One region of the Pseudoalteromonas sp. HL-AS1 genome, then DNA from elsewhere that is predicted to be linked to it. Evidence: predicted binding sites of a transcription regulator. Region 1 holds the regulator's gene; the other holds the start of a gene.

What was found. The regulator sigma-54, encoded in region 1, starts transcription at its own class of promoters, with help from an activator protein. The targets are predictions, from matches to a motif close to GTTGGCACGNNNNTNGNNT.
Region 2: RB214_RS13950 (DUF2726 domain-containing protein) is a predicted target of sigma-54. The motif match lies at 3,878-3,896, and genes of this name have one in related genera.

Annotation. Positions count from the first base shown of each region.
Region 1 covers NZ_CP133569.1:654,189-660,064, forward strand. The annotation lists gene mgtE (magnesium transporter) at 1-631, opposite strand, end outside; gene RB214_RS03060 (HPr family phosphocarrier protein) at 764-1,036, opposite strand; gene rapZ (RNase adapter RapZ) at 1,079-1,924, opposite strand; gene ptsN (PTS IIA-like nitrogen regulatory protein PtsN) at 1,943-2,395, opposite strand; gene hpf (ribosome hibernation promoting factor) at 2,400-2,687, opposite strand; gene RB214_RS03080 (RNA polymerase factor sigma-54) at 2,714-4,213, opposite strand; gene lptB (LPS export ABC transporter ATP-binding protein) at 4,283-5,008, opposite strand; gene lptA (lipopolysaccharide transport periplasmic protein LptA) at 5,005-5,550, opposite strand; gene lptC (LPS export ABC transporter periplasmic protein LptC) at 5,540-5,876, opposite strand, start outside.
Region 2 covers NZ_CP133569.1:3,009,270-3,015,145, reverse strand. The annotation lists gene tyrS (tyrosine--tRNA ligase) at 204-1,403, shown strand; gene RB214_RS13960 (regulatory signaling modulator protein AmpE) at 1,467-2,411, opposite strand; gene mtnN (5'-methylthioadenosine/S-adenosylhomocysteine nucleosidase) at 2,412-3,119, opposite strand; gene RB214_RS13950 (DUF2726 domain-containing protein) at 3,242-3,838, opposite strand; gene folE2 (GTP cyclohydrolase FolE2) at 3,954-4,874, opposite strand; gene arcB (aerobic respiration two-component sensor histidine kinase ArcB) at 5,106-5,876, shown strand, end outside.

The sequences.
Region 1 (5,876 bases):
AATCTTCATCCATTAAATCGCGCACAATTTTTTCTGGCGGATTAGTTAATAATGTACTCAGCGATAAAGCGCCTATAAAGCAGTTATGTTTATCAACAACATATAAATCATCTGTACCCTCTGGTAACTCACCACGCAGTCTAATATAACGAAGTACAACATCGAGTGTTACATCAGGGCGAATGGTCACCGTATCGGTGTTCATTAGCGCACCTGCTGAACGCTCTTGATATGACAGTGCTTGCGTGGCACGTTCACGGTCTTGAATGTCCATCGCGCTAACAACGTCTTTATAGACGGTATCTGGCAGGCTACGTAATACTTCACCTAAGTCATCGTGGCCCATGTCTTCAGTTGCGGCGGCAATGTGCTTAGGTTCCATTTGGGCAATAATGCCTAAACGAACATCTTCAGATAATTCTTCAAGAACATCACCCTGCACATCAGGATCGACCAATTGCCAAAGCAGTCGGCGAATTTTATGCGGTGATGATTCTAATAATAATGCGGTATCACAAGGAGCCGTTTTTGCGAGCATGCGCCTAACTTGAACAAATTGACCACTATTGAGTGACTTCGTCACCTGTTTTAGTTGCTGTAGTGGGTAATCTTGTTCAAAAGCTTCAGGCATTGGCGTCCTTTATAAATTGTTATATTACTTTATGGGGGGGAGGTGAGTTAACTGGCGTTACTAACCTATCTATTTTATATATCTGTTTTAATTGAAGCATTAGTAATGCGAATATTGTTTTTATAAAACAGGTTATTCTTGTTCATTAAAGCGTTGTGCTATTAATTCTCCAACAGCGTGTAAAGCTTGCTCAGAATCAGGGCCTTTACAAACAACTTTAACTTCTTTTCCTTGGCTACTTTCAAGTAACATTAGTGCAAGTACGCTATCGCCTGCTGCTTCTTTGTCATCTTGGAATAATGTGATTGTCGCATCAAATTGTACTGCTAATTGCGCAAGCACAGTAGCTGCTCTGGCGTGTAAGCCTAATTTGTTTTTTATTAAAAAGGTATCTTCACAATGCATAACTTACTCTACCTAAGCTGAACAGGTGATTATTCAGCTATATTATTTTTCTTGCTCGCGATGGCGAATTTTTACATTGGGATGTGTCATTGCGAAACTTTCACCGATAGTTTGCGCTAAATACACAGAGCGATGTTGCCCGCCTGTACACCCAATAGCAATGGTTAAATAACTGCGGTTATTTCGTTCTAAATGTGGTAACCACGTTTGTACAAATGTTTGAATTTGCCATGTGAATTTTTGCACTATGCTGTGATTAGCTAAATAGTCTTTAACCGGTTGATCTAACCCATTTAAAGGCTTTAACTCTGGTTCCCAGTGTGGATTTGGTAAAAAGCGTGCATCAAATACGTAGTCTGCTTCTTTTGGTATACCGTGTTTAAAACCAAATGATTCAAATGTGACAATCAGTTGCTTATCTTTTTTACCTAAAATCTTTTCACGAATAGATTCAGCGAGTTGATGAACACTTAAATCAGTCGTATCTATCATAAAGTCGGCGCGAGTGGTTAATACATCAAGTAATTCTTTTTCTTTTTTGATGGCTAAATCAAGCGGCAACGAGTCTATTGATAGTGGGTGTAATCTGCGTGTTTCAGAAAAGCGTTTGATCAATGTCTGATCGTCGCTATCTAAATAAAACAACGTAGGGTTTGCAAAGCCAGGCAAGTATTCAAGAATATCGTTAAATTCATCTTGTTCTTTAGGGATGTTGCGCACATCTATGCTAACAGCAATTTTATCGTAGCTATCAGACACACTGCGAACTAATGAAGGTAGTAGGTTTACTGGAATATTATCTACGCAATAATAACCTAAATCTTCTACAACGCGCAAAGCAACCGACTTTCCAGAACCAGAACGGCCACTTATGATAATTAACTCCATTTAACACCCTTTATAAAACTATGATTGATCGACAATAACTTGGTAAAGCTCAGTATCAGATTTTGCACTGCGTAACTGTTTACAAAAATCTTTGTTGTTTAGTTTATCAGCAATGGTTGCTAGAGTCTTTAAGTGCTGCTGGTTATCGCCATCTGGTACGATGAGTGCGACAAAAATATCAACAGGGCGATTATCGATTGCATCAAAGTTTATTGGAGTTTCGCTAACGAGCACTAAAGCCAAAGGCTCTTCTGCACCGCTCATTCTTCCATGAGGAATAGCAATGCCACGCCCTATACCTGTACTACCTAATTTCTCTCTGCTCATTAAAGCATTAAGAATATCTTGTTGCGGTAAATACGGAAGTTTGTCGTGAGCAAGTTCGCTAATGAACTCTAAAATTCTTTTTTTGCTATTAAAAAGGACCGCAGCTTTGCTGCAGTCCTGGCATATAAGTGAACTTAATTTCATCATATTAGTGTCGAGCAAGCTTCTCTTTGTGTTTGATTACTTGGCGATCGAGCTTGTCGATCAACGAGTCAATAGCGGCATACATATCTTGATGTTCTGTAGAGGCAAATAGCTCAGCACCGCTTACGTGTATTGTGGCTTCTGCTTTTTGATTTAATTTTTCTACATCGAGAATGACATGAACATTATTAATATGATCAGAGTGTCTTTCAAGCTTCGCAAATTTAGTATTAATATAGTCTCTTAGTGAATCGGTTAATTCTACGTGACGACCAGTTAAGTTTAGTTGCATAAGCATTACCCTCTTAGTTTAGCGTCTTAAATCAGACTTTTACGCTGATTTGACGGTGGAATAGCAAGAGATTCACGGTATTTTGCGATTGTACGTCTTGCTACTTTAATTCCTTGCTCAGCCAATATATCCGCTATTTTGCTATCACTCAATGGTTTTGCTGAGTTTTCTGCTGCGATTAATTTTCGGATAAGCGCACGTATTGCTGTAGATGAACATTCACCACCGTTTTCAGTACTTACATGGCTTGAGAAAAAATATTTAAGCTCAAATATACCACGGGGTGTATGCATGTACTTTTGAGTAGTCACACGCGAAATTGTCGATTCGTGCATTTCTACCATTTCAGCGACATCATTTAAAACCATTGGTTTCATGGCTTCAGGGCCATGTTCAAAAAATCCTTGTTGTTGCTTAACAATACAATTAGTAACTTTTAATAGCGTGTCGTTTCTACTTTCTAAGCTTTTAATAAACCATTTAGCTTCTTGTAAATGTGAGCGAATAAACTGGCTGTCGCCACTTGATTTTACAGTGCGAGACATTGCCGCGTATTGGCTATTAACACGAATTTTAGGCATGCTATCTGGGTTTAATTCGACAACCCAGCGACCTTTAATTTTTTTAACTGACACATCAGGAATAACATACTCAGATTCTTCCCTTACAATAGTATCTGCAGGTTTTGGGTTGAGAGTATGTATTAGTGTCATCACTTCTTTAAGCTCTTCTTCTTTAAGCTTAGTTTTTTTCATTAATGTACGATAGTCGCGAGCTGCTAATAGATCAATATGCTCGGTTAAAATCATTTTCGTTTCATTAATGTAAGGTGTTTCTTTATCAAATTGATTAAGCTGAATACACAAACACTCTTGTAAACTACGTGCAGCAATACCAACAGGATCAAACAGTTGAATGCGTTTTAATACCGCTTCAATTTCATCAAGTTCGACTTCGTTATCATCTTCGTTTTCTTGATTAAAGCTTTCTAAAATTTCTTCGCAACTGAGAGTTAAAATACCTGAATCATCGACGGCCTCTACAATCGCAATAGCGATGGCTTCATCGGTAGGGCTAAATGGCGTTAGTTGTAATTGCCACATTAAATACTCATGGAGCGTTTCAGTAGAGGCGCCTTGGTATATAGATTCGTCTTCAGGCATTGGACCTGATGAGGCTGCTGGGGCGGCACTCATGTACTCATCCCAACTAACATCCATAGCCATGTCGTCACTTAGCGTGTCTTTTGCAAGTGCTTCACCAGTATCTTGTTCATATTCGCTCGGAGCATCATCAGCAGATGCGCTAACAGTTATGTCATCGGTATCAGCTTTTTGCTCGTTTTTACCAGCAGCGTCTTCAGAATAGTCTGCCTCTTCAACCTCTAAAAGTGGATTACTGTCGAGAGCTTCTTGTATTTCTTGCTGGAGATCCAATGTACTGAGTTGCAACAAACGAATAGCTTGTTGCAACTGTGGAGTCATTGTAAGTTGCTGGCCCATGCGCAGCTGTAGTGATTGCCTCATGTATCTCTAACAATCCTTTTATGTTGTTATAATTAATACTAGCAGATGCTTAAAGACATGGCGTAAATGTTACAGCCTAAATTGCTCGCCTAAGTAAACATCGCGTACTGTTTTATCATTTAATACGTGTTCTGGAGTACCTGATGCAATCAGTTCCCCATGAGAAACAATGTAGGCTTTTTCACAAACATCAAGGGTCTCTCTTACGTTATGGTCGGTAATTAATACTCCAATCCCACGATTTTTAAGATGTTCTATTATTTTCTTTATATCTAATACCGAAATAGGGTCAACACCAGCAAACGGTTCATCCAGTAATATAAATTTAGGATCTGCTGCCAGCGCTCGTGCTATTTCTACACGACGACGTTCTCCACCCGATAATGCCATACCTTGGCTATCACGAATGTGTTGTATGCTAAATTCATCTAATAAGTTATTGAGCGTGTCTTCTCTGGCTTGTTTATTTAGTTCTTTGCGCGTTTCTAAAATGGCCATTAAGTTTTGATAAACAGTCAGCTTTCTAAAAATCGATGACTCTTGTGGTAAGTAGCCTATGCCTAATCTAGCACGACTATGCATAGGTAAAAGAGTAATATCGTTATCATCAATAGATATTTTACCTTTGTCGCTAGGAACAAGCCCTACAATCATATAAAAAGTCGTTGTTTTACCAGCACCGTTAGGGCCAAGTAAGCCAACTATACTGCCAGCTTGTACTTCAAGGCCGACGTTTTTTACAACTTCACGACCTTTATAGCTTTTTGCTAATAGTTCTGCTTTTAATGTGCTCATGGTTGACCTTTATCGCCTTTTTTACTTTTTTTAGTTTCGATCGGTACTAAAATTGTGTGAACGCGGTCAGTTGAGTTTTCATCTTTTTCGGCACTGATGAGCTGCTGCTCTATGTCGTAGGTAATGCTTTTAGCATTTATTTTTTGTCCGGCTTGCGATACTTGTGCATTACCAACAAGCGTTAAAAAACGCTTAGATACATCATAACGTACTTCGTCAGCACTGGCGCTCATAGTTGTGCCGTCTGATTGCTTTTCTTCAAAGTGCGCAGGGCTACCTGTGGCAATTAATAATTGTTTATTATCACCAAGTTCATCACGTTTGTGTACTTCGAGGCGATCGGCTGTAATGCGGCGATTACCGTGAATAATCTCAACGTTTTTCTCAAAAATACCCACATTAGCTTTCAATTGACCTTCTTGCTTGTCGGCACTTATTGAAATTTGATTGGCAGCAGGTTGCGTGTTTTGCTCTGCAGCACTACTATTAAACGCTAGTATAAGTGTAGGAATTATAAGTGATTTTAATATTTTATTGGTCATAGTATATGGTTCGCGTATGGTTAATTAGTTTTATCACTTCGGTTTTTAAGTCGGCTTCTAGGCCTTTACCGGTGATTTTTAAATTGGGTCCAGTGATGATGACGGGTTGCTCCGAACGCATTGTTAATAGCTTTATATCAACCTGAATATTATCAGCATTGATTTTGTCTATCATGGCGTTATCGGTTAAATTTTTGGCAACCACATTACCTTCTAAAATTAATTGTTTATCTTCGTATAATGTTGCTTCGTCTGCATTTATTTGCCACGTTTGTTGTTCGTTATATAAAGTGAAAATGGGTTTTTCGAAAAACGTGAAACCTAAT
Region 2 (5,876 bases), 1.3 Mb from region 1:
TTAGAAAGCCTTTTTTAACGCTCTACCTAGCTAAGACTCAATTGATTTAGTTTAGTTGCATGAATCACTTAAAAAGTTGTTTTAATTAGGTAGAAATTTGTTATGTTAGCTACATCTATTTATTCGGTTTAAACCTTTATTAAACCGTGACTACGCAAGTAACTAGTCGCCCCTTCGTCGGCAGAATTTTGGAGTAATACACAGTGGATTTACAAACCGCTCTAGCAGAGATAAAACGCGGTGCAGAAGAAATATTAATTGAAGACGAACTAGTTGAAAAACTAAAGTCGGGCAAGAAGCTAAAAATAAAAGCAGGCTTTGATCCTACAGCGCCTGATTTACACTTAGGACACACTGTACTAATTAATAAAATGAAAACCTTTCAGGATTTAGGTCATGAGGTTATTTTCTTAATTGGTGACTTTACTGGCATGATTGGTGACCCAACGGGGAAAAACGTAACGCGTAAACCACTTACTCGTGAAGATGTACTAGCCAATGCCGAAACATATAAAGAACAAGTATTCAAAATTCTAGATCCTGCTAAAACCACTGTTGCATTTAACTCCACTTGGATGGAAAAGTTAGGCGCTGCAGGCATGATTAAACTTGCTGCAAACCAAACCGTAGCACGTATGCTTGAACGTGATGACTTTAAAAAGCGTTATGGAAGCGGCCAACCAATTGCAATTCATGAGTTTTTATATCCACTGGTACAAGGTTGGGATTCGGTTGCACTAGAGTCAGATGTTGAACTAGGTGGTACTGATCAGCGCTTTAACTTGTTAATGGGCCGTGAGCTACAAAAAGTAGAAGGTCAAAAGCCGCAAACAGTATTAATGATGCCATTACTTGAGGGTACTGACGGCGTTCAAAAAATGTCTAAGTCGCTTGGTAACTACATTGGTATTACTGATGCACCTAACGATATGTTTGGTAAAATAATGTCAATTAGTGATGTGCTAATGTGGCGTTACTACGACTTATTAAGTGCGCTTTCTATTGAAGAAATTGCAGCTCAAAAAGAACGTGTTGAGCAAGGTACGAATCCGCGCGATATTAAAATTGAACTAGCTAAAGAGCTAATTGCTCGTTTTCATAGTGAAGCTGATGCACAAGGTGCACATGATGATTTTATTCAGCGTTTTCAGAAAAAAGCGTTACCAGATGAAATCCCAGAGCTAACAATCACTATTGCAGAAGATACTATTTTAATTGCTAACTTGCTTAAAGAAGCAAATTTAGTAGTAAGTACATCAGAAGCAATGCGTATGATTAAGCAAGGTGCAGTTAAACTTAACGGTGAAGATAAAATCACTGATACCAAACTTGAAATAGCAAAAGGCACAACGGCTATTTACCAAGTAGGTAAACGTAAGTTTGCAAACATTACTGTAGCTTAAGCACAGTTTAAAAACTAAAAAACCAGCCGCGGCTGGTTTTTTTGTGCTCGTATTTTGAGCCCTTTAAATCAATTTTAATATTTCAATGCTGGCTATTACTAACAACCAAAATACACGGGCCTGATTTAACCTATTAATTATTACAGGTACATCCTCGGGTGTAGGTAGTCTATCAGTACCAATACGCATTTTATTAAAGCGAGTTCCAAAATAAACAGCTGGTCCGCCCAGCTGCACGCCAAGCGATGCAGAACATGTGCTTAAGAGCCAGCCTGTATTTGTTTGATAAAAATGCCTGCCATAATGCTTTATATAATGCATGCTTTGTTTGCTTGCTCGACTTGCTGCAATAGTTAAAGCGAGTAAGCGCATGGGAATATATTCAATAATAAACAAGAGTGTTTTAAGCGGTTTTAAAAAGTAACTATTTGGGGGGATATCACTACGCCAGGCTTGTTGTATTAAGGTAAGTAACCGATAGGCAAGGGCAGCAATAGGACCAAATGCTAAAAATATAAATATGACTACGAAATAGTATCGAGCGGTGCGCAGTATTAAGCTCTCAATTAATGCTTTGATAATACCAGCAGATGAAAGTCTATTAACTTCACGGGCAAGCAGTGGTTTTAGTAATTCGCGTGCTGTGGATTTTTGATTTTGTTTAGTTAGCTTTGCAATGCGAAGTGCTTTTTTATCAATGCTATTACTTTCTAAGCATAAATATAAAATAAGGCCAGCGAGTAATTCAGGATAAAAAGCAAACTCGAGTAGTAACACTACAATAATGAGAATAACACTTAAAATAAGTGAGCTTGCGAGGATAGCTGCCAAATATTGATAGCTTTTAGGTTCTTTGCTTTTGTATATACGTTTGCCAATAGCACTAAAAACAGCATTTAACGCCGTATTAGGATGATACCAGCTAATAAGGGGAATAAAGCGCTCAGCAAGGAGCGCTAGTATAAAGGCAATAAAGTCCAAGTGATTTTGAACAATATTGCTAAGCATTTACAGAGATACTGCTGTAAGCTTTTCTAAAAGTGCAACAACCATTTTAGATGAGTTGATTGATGCTGTTTCTAGGTATTCTTCAAATGATTGTGGTGACTCTTTACCAGCAATATCAGACATTGAGCGAATTACAACAAATGGTGTGTTTAGCGTAAAACACGTTTGTGCAATTGAAGCGCCTTCCATTTCAACAGCAAGCATTGTAGGAAAATCACGACGTGCTTTATCAATGCGTATAGGGTCACACATAAATGTGTCACCAGTACAAATTAAGCCAACGAGTGTTTTAACATCACTGATTTGTTCGATAGTTTGCTGTGCTGCTTCAACTAATTTAGGGTGTGCTGCAAAGCCTGCCGGCATTTGTGGTACTTGGCCAATTTCGTAGCCAAAAGCAGTTACGTCTACATCGTGGTGACGTACTTCTGACGAAATTACTACATCGCCTACACTAAGAGAAGGATCGAATCCACCGGCTGAGCCTGTGTTAATTATGCAATCAGGTTTGAAGTTATCGATCAGTAAGGTAGTTGCAATAGTTGATGCGACTTTACCAATACCAGATTGAACAAGTGTCACCGTGTTACCAGCCAACTCGCCAGTATAAAAAGTGAAACCTGCTTTAGTTAAAATTTGTGGGTTTTGCATAGCTTCACGTAAAATTTTAACTTCTGGCTCCATTGCGCCAATAATACCAACATTCATAAAGTTTAATTCCTGAGTTTGAATCACTTGATTATACGTGAAGTTAGCAATAAAAAACAAAAAAGCGAGCTTGTTTATGAGCTCGCTTTAAATACTTTTTAGGAGAGTATTTAATTCGTTTTTTAAATTTCAGCTAACGCCGTGGTTTGCGCTTTAGCCTGAGAAGGTGAAAGTACCGCTGGCTTATGTGAGCGATTACGAACAGGGCGCTGAGTTTGTGTTGCTGCAGGCTTACCAAGTTTAAACATAATTGCATCGCGTACTTCAGAAGGGCGGTAGCCCGATTTAACTTTCATACGAATATGTGGAATGCCCGCAGACTCTAGTGCACCGTTTACAAACCAGTCGCGTTGAGCTTTGTGGCCATCTTTGTTGGCATTGTTAACTAGGTCAACAGCAGCAATGATTGTTAGTTTTTCTTTATCGATTAATACAAAGTCGAGTTGCTTATTTTTAGCTTTAGCTAAAGCAGCACGTTTAGACTTTACTGAAAGGCCTTGCTTACAGTCAATAACGTCGATTAACTTAACGCGACTAACAATTTTATATTGATCGCCAACAGCACGCTCTAGAAGATTTAAAAAAGCGCCTTCAACCTGCGTAAAAACAGTTTGCTTGCGAGTAAAAGGATACGGGTTTCCGCCATCGTCATTAAATTTTGACGCAACAACAGAGGCCCCGACAACTAATACTAGGATTAATAATAAAGCGAATTCCATACGGTAACTCCATAACAACAAATTGACACTGCTCAAACAAAGCAATTTACGTGCCTAAAAAGTATGGGTTATAAAATAATTACCGGCTGGTTTACAAGCAATAGCTACACAGCGATTAAGCTTTGTAGCCTCCTTTAATACCTTTTACTGCAATAGCTACAGCATCGTGTGCATGCAGTGACTCATAGTGGTTTATTTGCAGCCAATAATCACTGTAATGGTTTGCCTCTAGCAATGCTTTAATTTTACGCGCTGCATCTTCACAAAACATAAGGTTTTGACCATTCAAACGGGCAAATTCTTGCTCATCTTCACGTTTTACTGCTGCTTGTACTGGTGTTTTAAGCTCAGCTTCAAGAGTGTTAATTAGCGTAACTACGTCAAATTCTTGAATGTTGCTATCAAGCTTTACTTTTACGTTGGCAATAGAGCGCTGCGAGTGGGGAGTCGCTACAATACCTTGTGTAGTGCCTAGCCATTCGTGCACATCTTTTTGGCTCAACGTTTCTTGGTTAAACTTTTCGTTAAACGCGTTTTGTATAAGCTGGCGCGCAAGTGCAGCAGAGCATGGGCACGTTGAAGAATAAGTAACATCTACGGTTAGCTCGTAGCTAATAACGTTATTTTCAATTGTACTGGTAAGTACAACTGGGTAGCTTTTCCAGCCCGCTTTGCCACTTAATAGTGACTTACGGCGTAGCGGTAATTCAAATTTAAATTCAATTTGTGCTTTATCGCTCAACCCTTCGTGGCTAGTTATAAAGGTATCGAGTGCCTGCGCTATTGTTTGCGGATTGACTTGCTGCTCGGTTGAAAGCAGGTCAAGTGCCAAAAATAGACGTGACATATGAATGCCTTTGGCATCTTCTTTATGTAAATTTACAAATGCACGAGCTTTGGTGTTTACTGTAACTGGAGATAAGTCTCGGGATTCAAAAATAAATGGCAGTTCTATTTCGCCCATGCCAACCCAGTCTAATTTACCTGTTTGTAAAGCGGGTGCAGTGTCTGCTATATCTGGCATATTGGTTTGCATGTGCGCTACTCGTATTTTGGGGATAATAAAGCGGGGCATTTTACACTAAATAATTTATTGCTGAAATGATGAGTTTAATAGATGAGCTAAATCAAACATGAAAAATTCTGTTTTTATCGCACAACGTGAGTAGTGGTAGGAGAAAAATGCTAAAATCTGGGAAAATGGTATGTTTATACATACGCATTGCCTTCTTTATATTAAGTACACAGCTAAGAGATAAAATTACGTATGACCGATTATTCTTTGAGCCCTTGGGCTCGGGTACTTTCCAGCTCAATAACGCGATTTGGTGAATTTAAAACCGCTGCTATTTGTTACACTTTATTTTTAACTGTATCTCTTATTTTATCGAGCATGTTTTATTATGTGGCGATAGGCGAATTACACCTGGTTGATATTTTAGCCGTGGTGTTTTTTACGGCTGTGGTTTCTCCTTTAATTATAAGTGTGTTGCTTAATTCAATTCGACAACTAGATGCCTCATATGCTTATTTAGATAGCGCCACCAAACAAGAAAAGCTTTTAAATCAAACCCTAAAAGATAACATTAACCGTCTAAATATCGAAATTGATGAGCGTAAAATGGCATTTCATGCCAAGCACCGCGCTATCGAAGAACTACGACGAGAAATTGCTGAGCGTAAAAAAACACAACAAGAACTTGCTCAACAAAGCATGCTGCAGCGCTCAATAGTTGATTCATCTCCTGATTTATTTTATTACCGCGATAACAATGGCGTGTTTGCTGGTTGTAATAAAATGTTTGAAGAAGTAATGGGCAAATCAAGTAGCGAACTAATTGGCAAAACGGTTGAGCAGATATTCCCGAGTCACTTTTTATCTGAAGTTTTGAAAACCGATAAAGAAGTAGAGCAAAGCCATAAAGCACTGACCATTGATGTCGGTTATGAAGTAAATGGCGAAACGCGTTGGTTTGAGCTGCGTAAATTACCTTTTATAAATGATGAAGGTGATTACATTGGTCTACTGGGTTTTGGT